2 regions of the Paenibacillus sp. FSL R5-0636 genome follow, and region 1 is predicted to be linked to the other one. Evidence: a T-box and tRNA genes for the amino acid it is inferred to sense, from the RefSeq annotation. Region 1 holds a T-box; the other holds one or more tRNA genes.

Region 1 (7,480 bases):
AAAACTTGAAATGAGCGGAAATACCATCAACATGTATGTAAATGATACGCTGGAGCTCTCAGCTTCCGATTCCAAATTAAAAAAAGGTACAGCAGGGCTCGTTACCTTTAAGACAATTACGATGTTCGACAACGTGACCGTTTCTGACACCAATGGCACTACACCGACACCGACTGCTGCACCAACGCCTACTGCTACGACGACACCAACTGCAATACCGACTCCGACTGCTTCACCGACACCTACTGCTACACCAACGCCTACTGCTACGACGACACCAACTGCAATACCGACTCCGACTGCTTCACAGACACCAACTGCCTCACCGACACCTACTGCTACACCAACACCTACTGCTACGCCGATACCGACTGCAATACCGACTCCGACTGCTACACCAACACCTACTGCTACGCCGATACCAACTGTTTCACCAACGCCTACACCGGTACAGGTTAGTGAATATGATTTGGCTGGGTTTGCCACAGGAACAACAGGTGGTGGAAATATCCAAGAAACCAGTCCACTCTATAAAAAGGTTTATAGCGCAGAAGATCTTGCCACTGCACTGAGAAAAGGATCCAAAATAAAGGTTATTGAAATTATGAACGACTTGGATCTGGGATGGAATGAAATTTCTGATGCGACAAAGATCTCCCCATTTAGCGCTCATAACAGTGCTTTAACACATCCCGTATTAATAGAGACTGGTGTCAGCAAAGTGTCTATAGACAACTTCGACGGTTTGACCATTTTCTCTGCTAAGGGTGCAACCATTAAACATGCCGCTTTTACTTTTAAAAGAAGCTCTAACGTCATCATCCGCAACCTTGAATTTGATGAGCTGTGGGAATGGGATGAAGCAACCAAAGGAAATTACGATAAAAATGACTGGGACTACATCACCATTGAGAATAGCAACAACGTATGGATCGACCACTGCACCTTCAATAAATCTTATGACGGAGTTGTCGATGTTAAAAAAGGCAGCAACGGCGTCACCATTTCATGGTCTTCCTTCTTAGGGGATGATAGAAACGCAAACAGCTGGGTTACTCAGCAAATTAATGCTATGGAAGCCAACAAGGCTGCTTATCCCATGTACGCTTATTTAAGAAGCAGCTCAGTTGGCCTAAGTAAAGACGACATCATTGCGATTGCCGCTAGTCAAAAAAAGGGCCATTTAATAGGCGCAACAGAATTTGCAGCTGATAATGCGCTTCTTTCTGTGACGCTCCATCACAACTACTATAAAGATATACAAGACCGCATGCCCCGCCTTCGTAGTGGTAATGCGCATGCCTATAACATTGTAATGGACAACGAAGATACCAGATTGGCTAAAAAACGTCTAACCTCCGCTATGGAAAAAGCGATCTCAAGCAAGGGGTATCATTTCGGGGTTACAAGTAACGGAGCAATCTCGACAGAAGGAGGAGCTGTATTACTTGAAAGTTCTGTAATCATTGATGTAGTGAATCCACTTCGCAACAATCAAGCGGATGCGAGTAATAGCAAATATACGGGTGCAATCGCAGCTTTAGATACGATCTATTCACTAGATGGAGCAACATTCAGAGGAGACAGTACATCTAAGAACAGCCCTCTCTCCCCTGCACCCGCTGCCGTTAAAGCATTTGCATGGAACGGATTCACAACACTACCTTATAGCTACACTTCAGATGACCCAGTTAGTCTAAAATCTAGACTTACCGCTGTTGACGGTTCAGGGGCTGGCAAATTGTCCTGGTCAAACGAGGAATGGTTGAAAACAAGTTACAGTAACTAATTCGACTAATGCGACTAACTAATCACTGAACACATACTCCCATAACTACAACGAGAAAAGTTACTAACTTAGTTGCCACATTAGCGCCACCTTTGCACCATATTAGCGCCATATTAGCGCCAGATTAGCAAACTTTTGTACCGCACTAACGCCGCACTAACGCCACTTTTGTTCTGCCGAAATAGCTAAGACGCTCAGACGGTGATTTACTGTTTACTGTGCAGTATTTACGAGGTCAGACGACGATTTTACAGTTAACAGTGCAGTATTTACGAGGCCAGATGGTTCGGACTCAGGAGCCCTTTTTTCGAAGAATCCGGGCATTTCGCAGTGCTATCGGACTCAGATGCAGCTATTCAACCCAATATGCTTAATTTTGGTGTAGATTTAGACCAATAAGAGCTATGCAGTCCGAAAACTCAGCAAAATGGTCAAAAAAGCCAAAATAGTTGCAATACAGTCCGTTAGGAGTGTTACGCGCGTGAGAAACATGAGGAACATGAGAAACCTGAGAAACGTGAGGAGCCTGTAAAACATGAGGAGCCTGTGAAACGTGAGGAGCCTGAGAACATGAGGAGCCTGTGAAACGTGTGGAGCCTGTGAAACGTGAGAAGCCTGAGGAACATTAAGAGCCTGTAGCCCGTGAGGAGCATTATGCACATACAGTCCAAATAGGAGCATTAGGAGTTTGTTCTCATTAACAAGTGATGCGTTTGGTGTTAATGGTAACTCACAAAGTTAGTATAATGTCCCAACAATAACAAAAAGGCCGCAACCAGCGGCCTTTTTCTATATTACGACTTCCAACGCATATTCACTAATATCGCTTACCGCTCATTTTTTCAGAATATCAATATACTCTTCTTTCTCTCGATCTGCCCCCGCACTAAGCTTCAAACGCAGTGACTTCGGGTGATCCAACACATTACTGCTGAAGTAACTTATAAATCCATCATCAGCTCCACTACCAGAATTCGGATTAATTTTAATGTCGTGCTTCCCAACCTGCGCAGTTAATTCATAGGGGAGCTTTTGAAACAGTTCATTTCGGACGATCCAATCCGTTTGCAATTCCTCATTTATCGTAAATTTGAGCGCTATGCTTAACGGAGAAAGCTCGACTTCGGCTAGTTTTACTTCCTGTCCGTCAATTTTGAAAGGGTGGTTCACAACTAACGTCTCCGTCTTCAGCTCCCAAAACTTAGGATCAATAGAGAAGTTTACTTTTAAACGATCAGAATACCGCATGTCAGATAAAACCGTTCCTGTTTTCGGTTTACTTAACATTCCCGGGTCTACAGAGGCAATCTGAAAATCCGCCACTACGTCTGTTGGCCTTGGTTTATTTCGGTCCAGTGAAAATACAGTTTTGCCGAGCCAAGTATATATGGTTCCCTCTGCGTGTGCTCCCATTCCGCCTCTATTCCCATTCTCCTCCATTACATCTCGTCCAGTTTCAGCATCTGTCAGCTTCACACTATTTACACTGTACACTTCCTGACCATCACTTGTTGTCCCTGTATACAGCAGCATGATTTTGTTTTCATCAGCAAGCACAGCATTCAGAGTAATTTTATATCCATTTGATTCAGCACTCTTATTAACGATTTGTACATAATCATTCCGGATTGCAGACTCTAAAGTAAGAGCATCAATATCAGCTGCAGCCAATGTTTTAAAAGGCTCCAATACGCCCCAATCGAACGTTTCAGCACTCGAAGTCCCTTGCTGTGGCATCAGCTGGGTTGGATTGAAGAACAGCAGGCCCGCTATCATCACTGCAGCCGCCAGCACAGACATCGCGCTTTTTGTGAACATTAACCTTCTGCCACGTTTCTTGCCTAATTCCAAGCCTGCTTGGATCGCATAGATTTGAGCGGCTGCATTCTCTATTTTTTGTTCTTGTGGGATACGTTCGGCATCGCTTAACATGGCAAGCTCCTCTTGACTACTCATGGTTCCATTCACCCCGATTCTTTATGATGGTTCGCAACTGCTTGAGCCCTTTATGTTGCCAAGTCTTAACCGTTCCCTCGGGTTTATTCATAATGTTAGCGATCTCAGTCAAGGTCATATCGTTGTAGTATTTTAGCAGCAGCACATGGCGATACTTGGGCTTAACCTGCTCAAGTGCCCACAACATTTCCATCCGATGATGGCCAATATGTGTGACCTGTTCTCCTATTCTTTCATCTACCAGCGGCATGGAACGTTTTCTTCGTCTTTGTTCATCTATACAGACATAAATTAGAATTCGAATAATCCATGATTTGAATGCTTTGGGGTCCTTTAATGTTTTTCTTTTAATCCAGGCCCGGCAAGTCATTTCCTGCATCGCTTCCAGCGCATCGTTTCGGTTCTGCAAGTAACTATAAGCAATACTGTACAGTTGTTCTCTATGTACCAATATCGAATCGTAAAAATCCGTCTCGCTCCGAGTATCAAGAATCGTTACTTTTTTCATTTCTGCATTAGTCATCGTCATGTCCTTCCTTAGCCTCCCCTCTTCAACCTTTCATAGATTAAGACGGGGGAGGTATAGAAACGGTTTTTGTTTCGTTTAACTTTTTTTGCCCAAAGCTCTCTAAATTATAGCATTCTATAAAAATTGAACGAAAAATGTTATGATAGGTTAAATTGGACATAATCAATAGTACGCACTTAAAAGTGCCATAGGTACTAAAAAGTACCCATACCATGGAGGTTATCATGACAACAACACCAACAACAACTGTCAAGAAAAAATACAATATTTCTGTTGAAGCCACACTAGAGGTCATCGGAGGGAAATGGAAATGCGTAATTCTATGTCATTTAACTCATGGCAAAAAACGCACCTCCGAGTTAAAACAGTTGATGCCCGGCATTACTCAAAAAATGTTAACCCAGCAGCTACGCGAGCTCGAGGCAGATGGAATCATCAACCGAATTGTTTATAATCAGGTTCCACCAAAAGTAGAATACGAGCTTAGTGAATATGGTGATAGTTTAAGCGATATTTTGACTGCATTATGTAATTGGGGAGAACAACATATCATTAAGCAATTCGGCGATAAATACGCTGTTTTAGAGGATAACATTTTAAATAAATAAACCGCTCTATCAAGGGTATGGTTGGATATTTATGCTGCGAGAGTTGTACTTCAATTATACGTTCATGAAAAAAGGACAGCTGAATCAGATCGATTCAACTGTCCAAAGCTTTGATTCACCCGTCCCTTGAATGGCGCACAGGAACATAACTTAAATTACGCCCTCTCCTCCAATAGCAGTTGCTGTGAATGATATGGGTCCAAATAGATTTATAGGCAAGTTGCTATCATTCTGAATTACCAATTCATAATTGTGGACTCCAATATAAGCACCATCAACCCACTGAGCACTTAATTGAATATCAGTAATAGTAGTAAAACGATAAAAGGATCTATAAATATCGACTCCAGCTCGTCGGATGATAACAAGAAATTGGCTATTAGCAAGTGCAGTAAGACTAAAACTACCATTTAACTCGACTCTACTGGAGAAAGAAGCCGGATTAGCCGGACTAATATTTACTTGCGCTGTGGCTAGACCCGCTCCAGCTCCAGGAATCCCTGCAACCGTTATAGCTGTAGTAAACGGATCTAACGGGATTTTTGCCTGTGACCCATAACTTATTATTGTCGCCATTTATCATCACTCCATTTCAAGGTTATAGAGTAGTATATTGTGAATCCGCAATGATAGATTGGACTAAATTCCTGATGATTATATACATTTAAGGTATACTTTGCTATATCATATAAACCTAGATACCTCATCAATCACCATACGATTTCCACTCATTGACAACACCCCTGTTCAGAATTACAATAATTCACATATCATGAACAACGATGACAAAGGGTAAGTAGACAGACGAACATGGTCTTCAGAGAGCCGGTGGTAGGTGCGAACCGGTGACCAGCGTATGCTCGAATGGCCTTTATAGTTGTTTTTCCGAACTATCTTAATGGATGCAGTAGGGAAAACCGGGGTTCCCGCCGTTATCAAGGGACCTGTATCGAGAATTAATTCAACCTCTCCGTACAGGTAAGAGAAGATCGAAAGCCAAGAATCGTAAGGTGACACGATCATTTAAGGTGGTACCACGACAACTTCGTCCTTATTGGATGAGGTTTTTTTGTCATTTAAAGGAGGTGATGGCCATGGATGATGGCTGGTGGTGGCGACTCGAGTGTAACCAAATGCTAAATAACAGGAGGAATTTTTATATGATGAACGAACGTGTCTTAACTGGAGATCGAGTGACTGGAAAGCTTCACCTTGGCCATTACGCCGGCAGCTTGCAGACCCGAGTAGCCCTTCAGGAGCAATATGAAACTTTTGTGTTTTTAGCGGATATTCAAGCCCTAACGACCCATTTTGATCGTCCGCAGCTGCTGGGTCAACATCTGCATGAGATCACACTGGACTATTTATCTGCGGGTATAAATCCGGAGAAAACAACTATATTTATTCAATCGATGATCCCTGAAATCGCAGAGCTGACCATCTTGTTCTCTATGTTTGTTACTGTGAATTCTTTACGGCATAATCCCACGATTAAAGCCGAATCAAAAAATTCCAGCTTAGATGAATTGTATTACGGTTTTCTAGGTTATCCAGTTAGTCAGACTGCTGACATAACTTTTTGTAAAGCAACGATCATTCCTGTAGGAGAAGACCAGCTCCCCCATCTGGAATTAACCCGCAAAATCGTCCGCAGATTCAACGAGCTGTACAGCCCGATACTGGTGGAACCCAAAGCGCTGATCAGTGAGACGCCGAGACTTGTGGGTACGGATGGCAACGCTAAAATGAGTAAAAGCCTTGGCAATGCCATCGAGCTGGACTCCACTAAGGAAGAAATCACCTTCAAGATAAGAAAAGCCACAACCGATCCTGCGCGTGTGCATAAAAATGATCCTGGACATCCAGATATCTGTCCTATTTTTGCTTATCATGGTGCTTTTCGCTCAGCGGGGGTAACCGAAATTCGTGAAGGCTGTGAGCGGGGTACCATGGGTTGTTCTGCTTGCAAACAGTTGATTTCGACAGCTCTAGATCAGCTTATAGAACCGATGCGAGAGCGGCGTTCCTATTATGCTACTAAGCCCAAGCTTGTGCAGGAAATCTTAATCTCTGGAACACAGCATGCCCGCAGCATTGCTCAGGAAACAATGGCCGAAGTACGTGAGGCTATGAGTCTTAACTATTTTTCAATCTAAAAATGATATTTATAGGTACTCAAAAAAGCCGGAAGCTCATTGGAAGAGATCCGGCTTTTTTCTTCTCCTTACAACACCCAATTTCCCTTACGGAATACGGGTTCAATCGTGCCGTCCGCCAGCTCTCCGTCAATATCCAGCTCTGCTGAACCGATCATAAAATCGACATGAGTTAAGCTGACATTAGCTCCTCTAGCCACAAGCTCTTCGTTCGTAAGCTTTGTGCCGCCTTCAATATTTACAGGATAAGCACTTCCTAGCGCGAAATGGCAGGAGGCATTCTCATCAATCCCTGTATTGTAAAAAATGCGGTTCAAGCGAGAGATTGGAGAATCATGCTGCACTAAGGCTACTTCTCCTAGATAAGATGCACCTTCATCCGTTGCCAGCAGTGAGGTTAAATGCTCGCGTCCGGATTCAGCTTCATAAGCTACGACTTTCC
Region 2 (7,480 bases), 3.1 Mb from region 1:
CCTCTGCGCGGCTCCATACCCAGCACCATATTCTCTGCCACCGTAAAAGAAGGTACCAACATGAAATGCTGATGGACCATGCCGATGCCTCTATCAATGGCGTCCTGAGCGGATTGCAGCTTTACTTTTTCACCCTTGATATAGATCTCGCCTTCACTTGGCTCTTCCATGCCGAACATAATCTTCATTAAAGTCGATTTACCAGCACCGTTCTCACCTGCAATCGCATGTATTTCTCCCTCACGTAAAGAAAAATGCACGTCTTTATTTGCAACGACGCCATTGGGATATACCTTGGTAATTCCCCGCATTTCCAGCAGAGCTTTGTACATAGGTCTCAACGCCTTTCAACTTGGAGGTCTGCAAAAATATACAGCTGGAATTCCCCTGACTAGAAGAATCTCCAACTGTAGGTTTATCTCTATAGAGCTGATCTTAAGATTTAAAGCTTAAGGCTTAACTGCGTTACGAATAGCTTCTACCTCTGCGGTTTCCATCCCCATCGCATTATCCACTTTAATTTCTTTATTGATCAGCTTTTGCTTCACTTCTTCAACCTTGGCCTGAAGATCAGCCGGGAATACATTTTTATAAATATCATTCTCAGCAATACCTACACCATCATCTACAAAGCTCAACACATCACGTTTGCCCATTTCTAGCGTTCCCTCTTGCAATCTCTTCACTGCACCTAGAATAGCCGTATCAATCTTTTTAATAGATGAAGTAACGATTAGATTTGCTTTTTCACTATCCGTATCGTTAATCAACATTGCCTGATCGGAGTCTACACCGATTGCATATTTTTTCTTCTCTTTAGCTGCGTCAAAGATCCCAAGACCTGTACCCCCAGCCACGTTAAAAATAACATCCACACCGGAGTTATATTGAATTAGAGACAGCTCCTTACCTTTTGCCGGGTTAACAAAATCACCAGCGTACGACACAGCCACTTTTACATCAGGATCAACGTACTGAGCACCTTGAATGTAGCCGACCAAGAAAGCATTAATCCCCGGAATATCCATACCGCCCACAAACCCAATCACATTCTCAGGGGTAGCATTCGGCATATCCGATTGTGTAGCTAATGCTGCTACGGCACCTGCCAAGAAAGATACTTCATTTGTCGCATAAGACATGTTGTACATGTTATCTGGTGCTTCATCGATGTCGGTATCATAATTAATGAATTTTTTGTCTGGATACAATTCTGCCGTTGCATTAAACATCTCTGTAATTTCAGAACCGCCAGAAATAATTACATCCCAATCCTCGGAAGCGATATCGTTAAATGTAGGCTCCCATTTCGTTTTATCAACGCCCATTTCAACAACCTTTGTTACTGCACCTAGTTCATCCTTAACCTTTTGCAAGCCGTTATTAGCGGAGTCAAAAAATGATTTATCCCCAAGTGTCCCCGGAATCAGCAATACAACCTTGAGTTTATCCCCTGAACCTGTTTCTCCACCCTCAGCAGCGTTTGATCCAGTATTCGCAGAAGAACCGTTATTGGACGTGTTATTCCCACATGCTGTGACCAGAACCATCACCATTAATAACAACAAAGAAAGAACTTTTTTATTCATTACTCTATTCCACCCCTAATTTTAGTTGGTTAGTAATCCGGCAGAATCCCCATCTTCACCCATTGTATAATTCACGGTTCAAATGGAAATTCTCTTTTTTCCAAATAAAGTATCATTAAAAGTAATAAATTTAACGTTTAGGCTCAAAAATAGCAATAAAAATACCATTATTATTAATAATCCGCTTTATTTCCGAACGAGATGGCCAGTCAGGTTGCGAACTTTCGGATTTATTGATACGATCATAACAAATATTATTAAAAATAATTATATGATTTCGGTCATAGTTTTGTACGATTCGGCTAAAACATAAGTATTGGAGGATCATCATGGATCGTGTTCTATATATTGTAAGTGCCACACATGAGCTAAATACTTATATCCCTCCACACCAGCATGAATGCTACGAACTGGTCTATTATTTACAGGGGGTAGGGACAACCAATGTTGGCCCACGAAGTTACCATTTTCGCTCCTCTTCTTTCGCGCTTGTGCCACCCAATCATAAACATGACGAGCACCACCGTGAGGATGCAAATGTATTATTTGTAGGCTTCCACTCGGAACACCCTAATATGAGTAATCTGCTCGGCGTATATGAAGATGATAAAGATAAGACCGTTCTTCAAATCCTGCTGCGAATGAAAGCAGAGTTTACACGCAAGCAAGACGGATTCTCTGAGCTTCTAAACCTACAAATGAGCGAGATTACCGTCCATCTTATGAGGCTTCTTAGTGCCTCTGGATATCAATCCCCAACAGAAGACCGAGTACAATATGTCCTTAATTATATGAATGAGCATTATCGCCATAAATTGTCCGTCGAAACACTATCAGAAATGTCCGGATATAGCTACGATCGTTTTCGCCATCTATTTAAAGAACGGTTCGGGTCTTCACCCCTGCGGTATTTGCTGTTAAAACGCCTGGATTATGCAAAATCTCTATTACGTCATACTCAGATGCAAATCTCTGAAGTATCTGCTGCTGCAGGTTTTGTGAACGATGCCCAATTCTGCAATATGTTTAAACGAGAAATAGGTCATACCCCGCGAGCATTCCGCATTAATAATCAATCAGGTTAATCACTAATCAGATTAAAAAAAGCCGTTGAAATAGAGAAACTCCTCTATTCAACGGCTTAATCCTGTAAAACTAAGAACATAAAGAAAAAAGGTTAGTAAGATTGCTTATAAAAGCATTCTTACTAACCTTTTTAAGATACCGGCGAGAGGACTCGAACCTCCACGGTTTCCCACTCGATTTTGAGTCGAGCGCGTCTGCCATTCCGCCACGCCGGCACATATGAACTAAATGGAGGCGCCACCCAGATTTGAACTGGGGATAAAGCTTTTGCAGAGCTTTGCCTTACCACTTGGCTATGGCGCCATGTAAATTTTGGAGCGGACGACGGGAATCGAACCCGCGACCCTCGCCTTGGCAAGGCGATGCTCTACCGCTGAGCCACGTCCGCATAAAATGGCTGGGGATATAGGATTCGAACCTATGAGTGACGGAGTCAAAGTCCGTTGCCTTACCGCTTGGCTAATCCCCAATAACATTTTAAAGTAAAATGGGGCGACTGATGGGTCTCGAACCCACGAATGCCGGAACCACAATCCGGTGCGTTAACCCCTTCGCCACAGTCGCCATATTAAGTTGATATTGTTGCCATTATTCATTTTAAAGAAAATGGGGCGGCCGATGGGTCTCGAACCCACGAATGCCGGAACCACAATCCGGTGCGTTAACCCCTTCGCCACGGCCGCCATATTAAACTTTAGAAAGAACTTGGCAGGGGCAGCAGGAATTGAACCCACACCAACGGTTTTGGAGACCGTTGTTCTACCTTTAAACTATGCCCCTAAAAACTGGTGGAGGATGATGGATTCGAACCACCGAACACTTACGTGAGCAGATTTACAGTCTGATGCGTTTGGCCACTTCGCTAATCCTCCAAGGATGGTGCCGGCGAGAGGACTTGAACCCCCAACCTACTGATTACAAGTCAGTTGCTCTACCAATTGAGCTACACCGGCATGGCACTCATTCTTTTGTGATGATAAATGGTGGCTCGGGACGGAATCGAACCGCCGACACGAGGATTTTCAGTCCTCTGCTCTACCGACTGAGCTACCGAGCCATGATGAAAATGGCGGAACCGACGGGATTCGAACCCGCGATCTCCTGCGTGACAGGCAGGCATGTTAGGCCAACTACACCACGGTTCCAAAAGATATAATTGCTTAAGTTAATTGGTTGCGGGGGCAGGATTTGAACCTGCGGCCTTCGGGTTATGAGCCCGACGAGCTACCGGGCTGCTCCACCCCGCGCCAGTAAAATATGTTATGGTGGAGGCTGAGGGGATCGAACCCCCGACCCTCTGCTTGTAAGGCAGATGCTCTCCCAGCTGAGCTAAGCCTCCATAAACAACAATTGTTATTGTACCAAAGTCCACTAGGATAAATCAAGTGAAAATTTGGTGACCCGTATGGGATTCGAACCCATGTTACCTCCGTGAAAGGGAGGTGTCTTAACCCCTTGACCAACGGGCCATACTAATTAAAAATTTGTGGCGGAGAGAGAGGGATTCGAACCCTCGAGACGCTTGTGGCGCCTACACGATTTCCAATCGTGCTCCTTCGGCCAAACTCGGACACCTCTCCATATGGCTCCCCGAACAGGACTCGAACCTGTGACAACTCGATTAACAGTCGAGTGCTCTACCAACTGAGCTATCAGGGAATATTCATACCAGGCTTAATCGCCTGAAAACTGAATCCGAAACGAATCTGCATTCTAAGTATAGGATAAGCCCTCGACCGATTAGTATTGGTCAGCTCCATGCATTGCTGCACTTCCACCTCCAACCTATCTACCTCGTCGTCTTCAAGGGGTCTTACTAATTGGGAAATCTCATCTTGAGGGGGGCTTCACGCTTAGATGCTTTCAGCGCTTATCCCGTCCGTACGTAGCTACCCAGCCATGCTCCTGGCGGAACAACTGGTGCACCAGCGGTACGTCCATCCCGGTCCTCTCGTACTAAGGACAGCTCCTCTCAAATTTCCTGCGCCCACGACAGATAGGGACCGAACTGTCTCACGACGTTCTGAACCCAGCTCGCGTACCGCTTTAATGGGCGAACAGCCCAACCCTTGGGACCTACTTCAGCCCCAGGATGCGATGAGCCGACATCGAGGTGCCAAACCTCCCCGTCGATGTGGACTCTTGGGGGAGATAAGCCTGTTATCCCCAGGGTAGCTTTTATCCGTTGAGCGATGGCCCTTCCATGCGGTACCACCGGATCACTAAGTCCGACTTTCGTCCCTGCTCGACTTGTAGGTCTCGCAGTCAAGCTCCCTTATGCCTTTGCACTCTGCGAATGATTTCCAACCATTCTGAGGGAACCTTGGAACGCCTCCGTTACTCTTTAGGAGGCGACCGCCCCAGTCAAACTGCCCGCCTGACACGGTCCCCGTACCCGGTAAGGGTACTAGGTTAGAACCTAGATACGATCAGGGTGGTATCCCAACGGCGCCTCCACCGAAGCTTGCGCTCCGATTTCTACGGCTCCCACCTATCCTGTACAGATCGTACCCAAATTCAATATCAAGCTGCAGTAAAGCTCCATGGGGTCTTTCCGTCTTGTCGCGGGTAACCTGCATCTTCACAGGTATTAAAATTTCACCGGATCTCTCGTTGAGACAGCGCCCAAGTCGTTACGCCATTCGTGCGGGTCAGAATTTACCTGACAAGGAATTTCGCTACCTTAGGACCGTTATAGTTACGGCCGCCGTTTACTGGGGCTTCGGTTCATAGCTTCGGGTTACCCCTAACCACTCCCCTTAACCTTCCAGCACCGGGCAGGCGTCAGCCCGTATACTTCGCCTTGCGGCTTCGCACAGACCTGTGTTTTTGCTAAACAGTCGCTTGGGCCTTTTCACTGCGGCCCCCTCGTGCTATTCACACTACCGGGGCACCCCTTCTCCCGAAGTTACGGGGTCATTTTGCCGAGTTCCTTAACGAGAGTTCTTCCGCGCGCCTTAGAATTCTCTTCTCGCCTACCTGTGTCGGTTTGCGGTACGGGCACCTTCTCCTGGCTAGAGGCTTTTCTTGGCAGTGTGAGATCATGACCTTCGCTACTATAATTTTCGCTCCCCATCACAGCCTAGCCTTAACGATGTGCGGATTTGCCTACACATCAGCCTCACTGCTTAGACGGACATCCATCAGTCCGCGTCACTACCCTCCTGCGTCACCCCATCGCTCATAGCGGATTACGGTGGTACAGTAATTTCAAACTGTTGTCCTTCGACTACGCCTTTCGGCCTCGCCTTAGGTCCCGACTTACCCTGAGCGGACGAGCCTTCCTCAGGAAACCTTGGGCTTTCGGCGGATCAGATTCTCACTGATCTTTTCGTTACTCATACCGGCATTCTCACTTGTGTAGTGTCCAGCGCTCTTTTCAGTACACCTTCAACCCCTACACAACGCTCCCCTACCCCAGATACATACGTATCTAGCCATAGCTTCGGTGGTGTGTTTAGCCCCGTTACATTTTCGGCGCAGAGTCACTCGACCAGTGAGCTATTACGCACTCTTTCAATGGTGGCTGCTTCTAAGCCAACATCCTGGTTGTCTGTGCAACTCCACATCCTTTCCCACTTAACACACACTTGGGGACCTTAGCTGATGGTCTGGGCTGTTTCCCTTTTGACAATGGATCTTAGCACTCACTGTCTGACTCCCGGCAATAAGTATATGGCATTCGGAGTTTGACTGAGCTTGGTAATCCTTGCGGACCCCGCACCCAATCAGTGCTCTACCTCCACTACTCTTATACCGAGGCTAGCCCTAAAGCTATTTCGGGGAGAACCAGCTATCTCCGAGTTCGATTGGAATTTCTCCGCTACCCCCACCTCATCCCCGCACTTTTCAACGTACGTGGGTTCGGGCCTCCAGTGCGTGTTACCGCACCTTCACCCTGGACAGGGGTAGATCACACGGTTTCGGGTCTACGTCCACATACTAATTCGCCCTATTCAGACTCGCTTTCGCTGCGGCTCCACCTTCTCGGCTTAACCTTGCATGTTAAACGTAACTCGCCGGTTCATTCTACAAAAGGCACGCCATCACCCATAGATCGGGCTCTGACTTTTTGTAAGCACACGGTTTCAGGTTCTATTTCACTCCCCTTCCGGGGTGCTTTTCACCTTTCCCTCACGGTACTGTTTCACTATCGGTCGCCAGGTAGTATTTAGCCTTAGCAGATGGTCCTGCTGGATTCATACGGGGTTTCACGTGCCCCGCACTACTCGGGATCCGTCTCGGAGAGAACACAGTTTAGGTTACAGGGCTTTTACCTCTATCGCGGGCCTTTCCAGACCTCTTCACCTACCATATTCCTTTGTAACTCCATGTGAGACGTCCCACAACCCCTAAGAGCAAGCTCTTAGGTTTAGGCTGTTCCGCGTTCGCTCGCCGCTACTGACGGAATCACTATTGTTTTCTCTTCCTCAGGGTACTTAGATGTTTCAGTTCCCCTGGTCTGCCTCTACATTTCCTATGTATTCAGAAATGAGTAACTGCGAATTACCACAGCTGGGTTTCCCCATTCGGACACCCCCGGATCAAAGCTTGCTTACAGCTCCCCGAGGCAGTTTCGTTGTTCGCCACGTCCTTCGTCGGCTCCTGGCGCCTAGGCATCCTCCGTGTGCTCTTATTAGCTTAACCTTGATTCTTCCGAAGAAAAATCTCACTAATAACATTTACTTGTTTGCACAAGTTGCTAAAAGATGTTCTAAAACGCAAATTCGTTTCGGTATCCAGTTTTCAAGGATCAAGTCTTACTTGAGAGCTTAAACTCTCAAAACTGAGCAACGAGTGAGTAA

The links. The T-box of region 1 lies ahead of trpS (tryptophan--tRNA ligase). A T-box ahead of a tRNA ligase gene usually reads a tRNA of that ligase, here a tRNA-Trp.
Region 2: it has a tRNA-Trp gene. The T-box ahead of trpS (tryptophan--tRNA ligase) is inferred to sense a tRNA for this amino acid. The anticodon was not compared.

Annotation. Positions count from the first base shown of each region.
Region 1 is NZ_CP150232.1:3,012,425-3,019,904, reverse strand. Features, by position in the region: gene MKX34_RS13595 (pectate lyase) at 1-1,789, shown strand, start outside; gene MKX34_RS13590 (DUF4179 domain-containing protein) at 2,624-3,745, opposite strand; gene MKX34_RS13585 (sigma-70 family RNA polymerase sigma factor) at 3,738-4,274, opposite strand; gene MKX34_RS13580 (winged helix-turn-helix transcriptional regulator) at 4,499-4,882, shown strand; gene MKX34_RS13575 (hypothetical protein) at 5,033-5,458, opposite strand; T-box leader at 5,656-5,938, shown strand; gene trpS (tryptophan--tRNA ligase) at 6,043-7,038, shown strand; gene MKX34_RS13565 (aminopeptidase) at 7,107-7,480, opposite strand, start outside.
Region 2 is NZ_CP150232.1:6,134,163-6,141,642, forward strand. Features, by position in the region: gene MKX34_RS27950 (ABC transporter ATP-binding protein) at 1-332, opposite strand, end outside; gene MKX34_RS27955 (BMP family ABC transporter substrate-binding protein) at 450-1,589, opposite strand; gene MKX34_RS27960 (AraC family transcriptional regulator) at 1,919-2,674, shown strand; tRNA gene MKX34_RS27965 (tRNA-Leu) at 2,812-2,890, opposite strand; tRNA gene MKX34_RS27970 (tRNA-Cys) at 2,905-2,978, opposite strand; tRNA gene MKX34_RS27975 (tRNA-Gly) at 2,989-3,063, opposite strand; tRNA gene MKX34_RS27980 (tRNA-Gln) at 3,070-3,144, opposite strand; tRNA gene MKX34_RS27985 (tRNA-His) at 3,164-3,239, opposite strand; tRNA gene MKX34_RS27990 (tRNA-His) at 3,283-3,358, opposite strand; tRNA gene MKX34_RS27995 (tRNA-Trp) at 3,382-3,455, opposite strand; tRNA gene MKX34_RS28000 (tRNA-Tyr) at 3,462-3,547, opposite strand; tRNA gene MKX34_RS28005 (tRNA-Thr) at 3,553-3,628, opposite strand; tRNA gene MKX34_RS28010 (tRNA-Phe) at 3,657-3,732, opposite strand; tRNA gene MKX34_RS28015 (tRNA-Asp) at 3,743-3,820, opposite strand; tRNA gene MKX34_RS28020 (tRNA-Met) at 3,846-3,922, opposite strand; tRNA gene MKX34_RS28025 (tRNA-Val) at 3,939-4,014, opposite strand; tRNA gene MKX34_RS28030 (tRNA-Glu) at 4,070-4,144, opposite strand; tRNA gene MKX34_RS28035 (tRNA-Ser) at 4,163-4,255, opposite strand; tRNA gene MKX34_RS28040 (tRNA-Asn) at 4,259-4,334, opposite strand; rRNA gene MKX34_RS28045 (23S ribosomal RNA) at 4,396-7,322, opposite strand.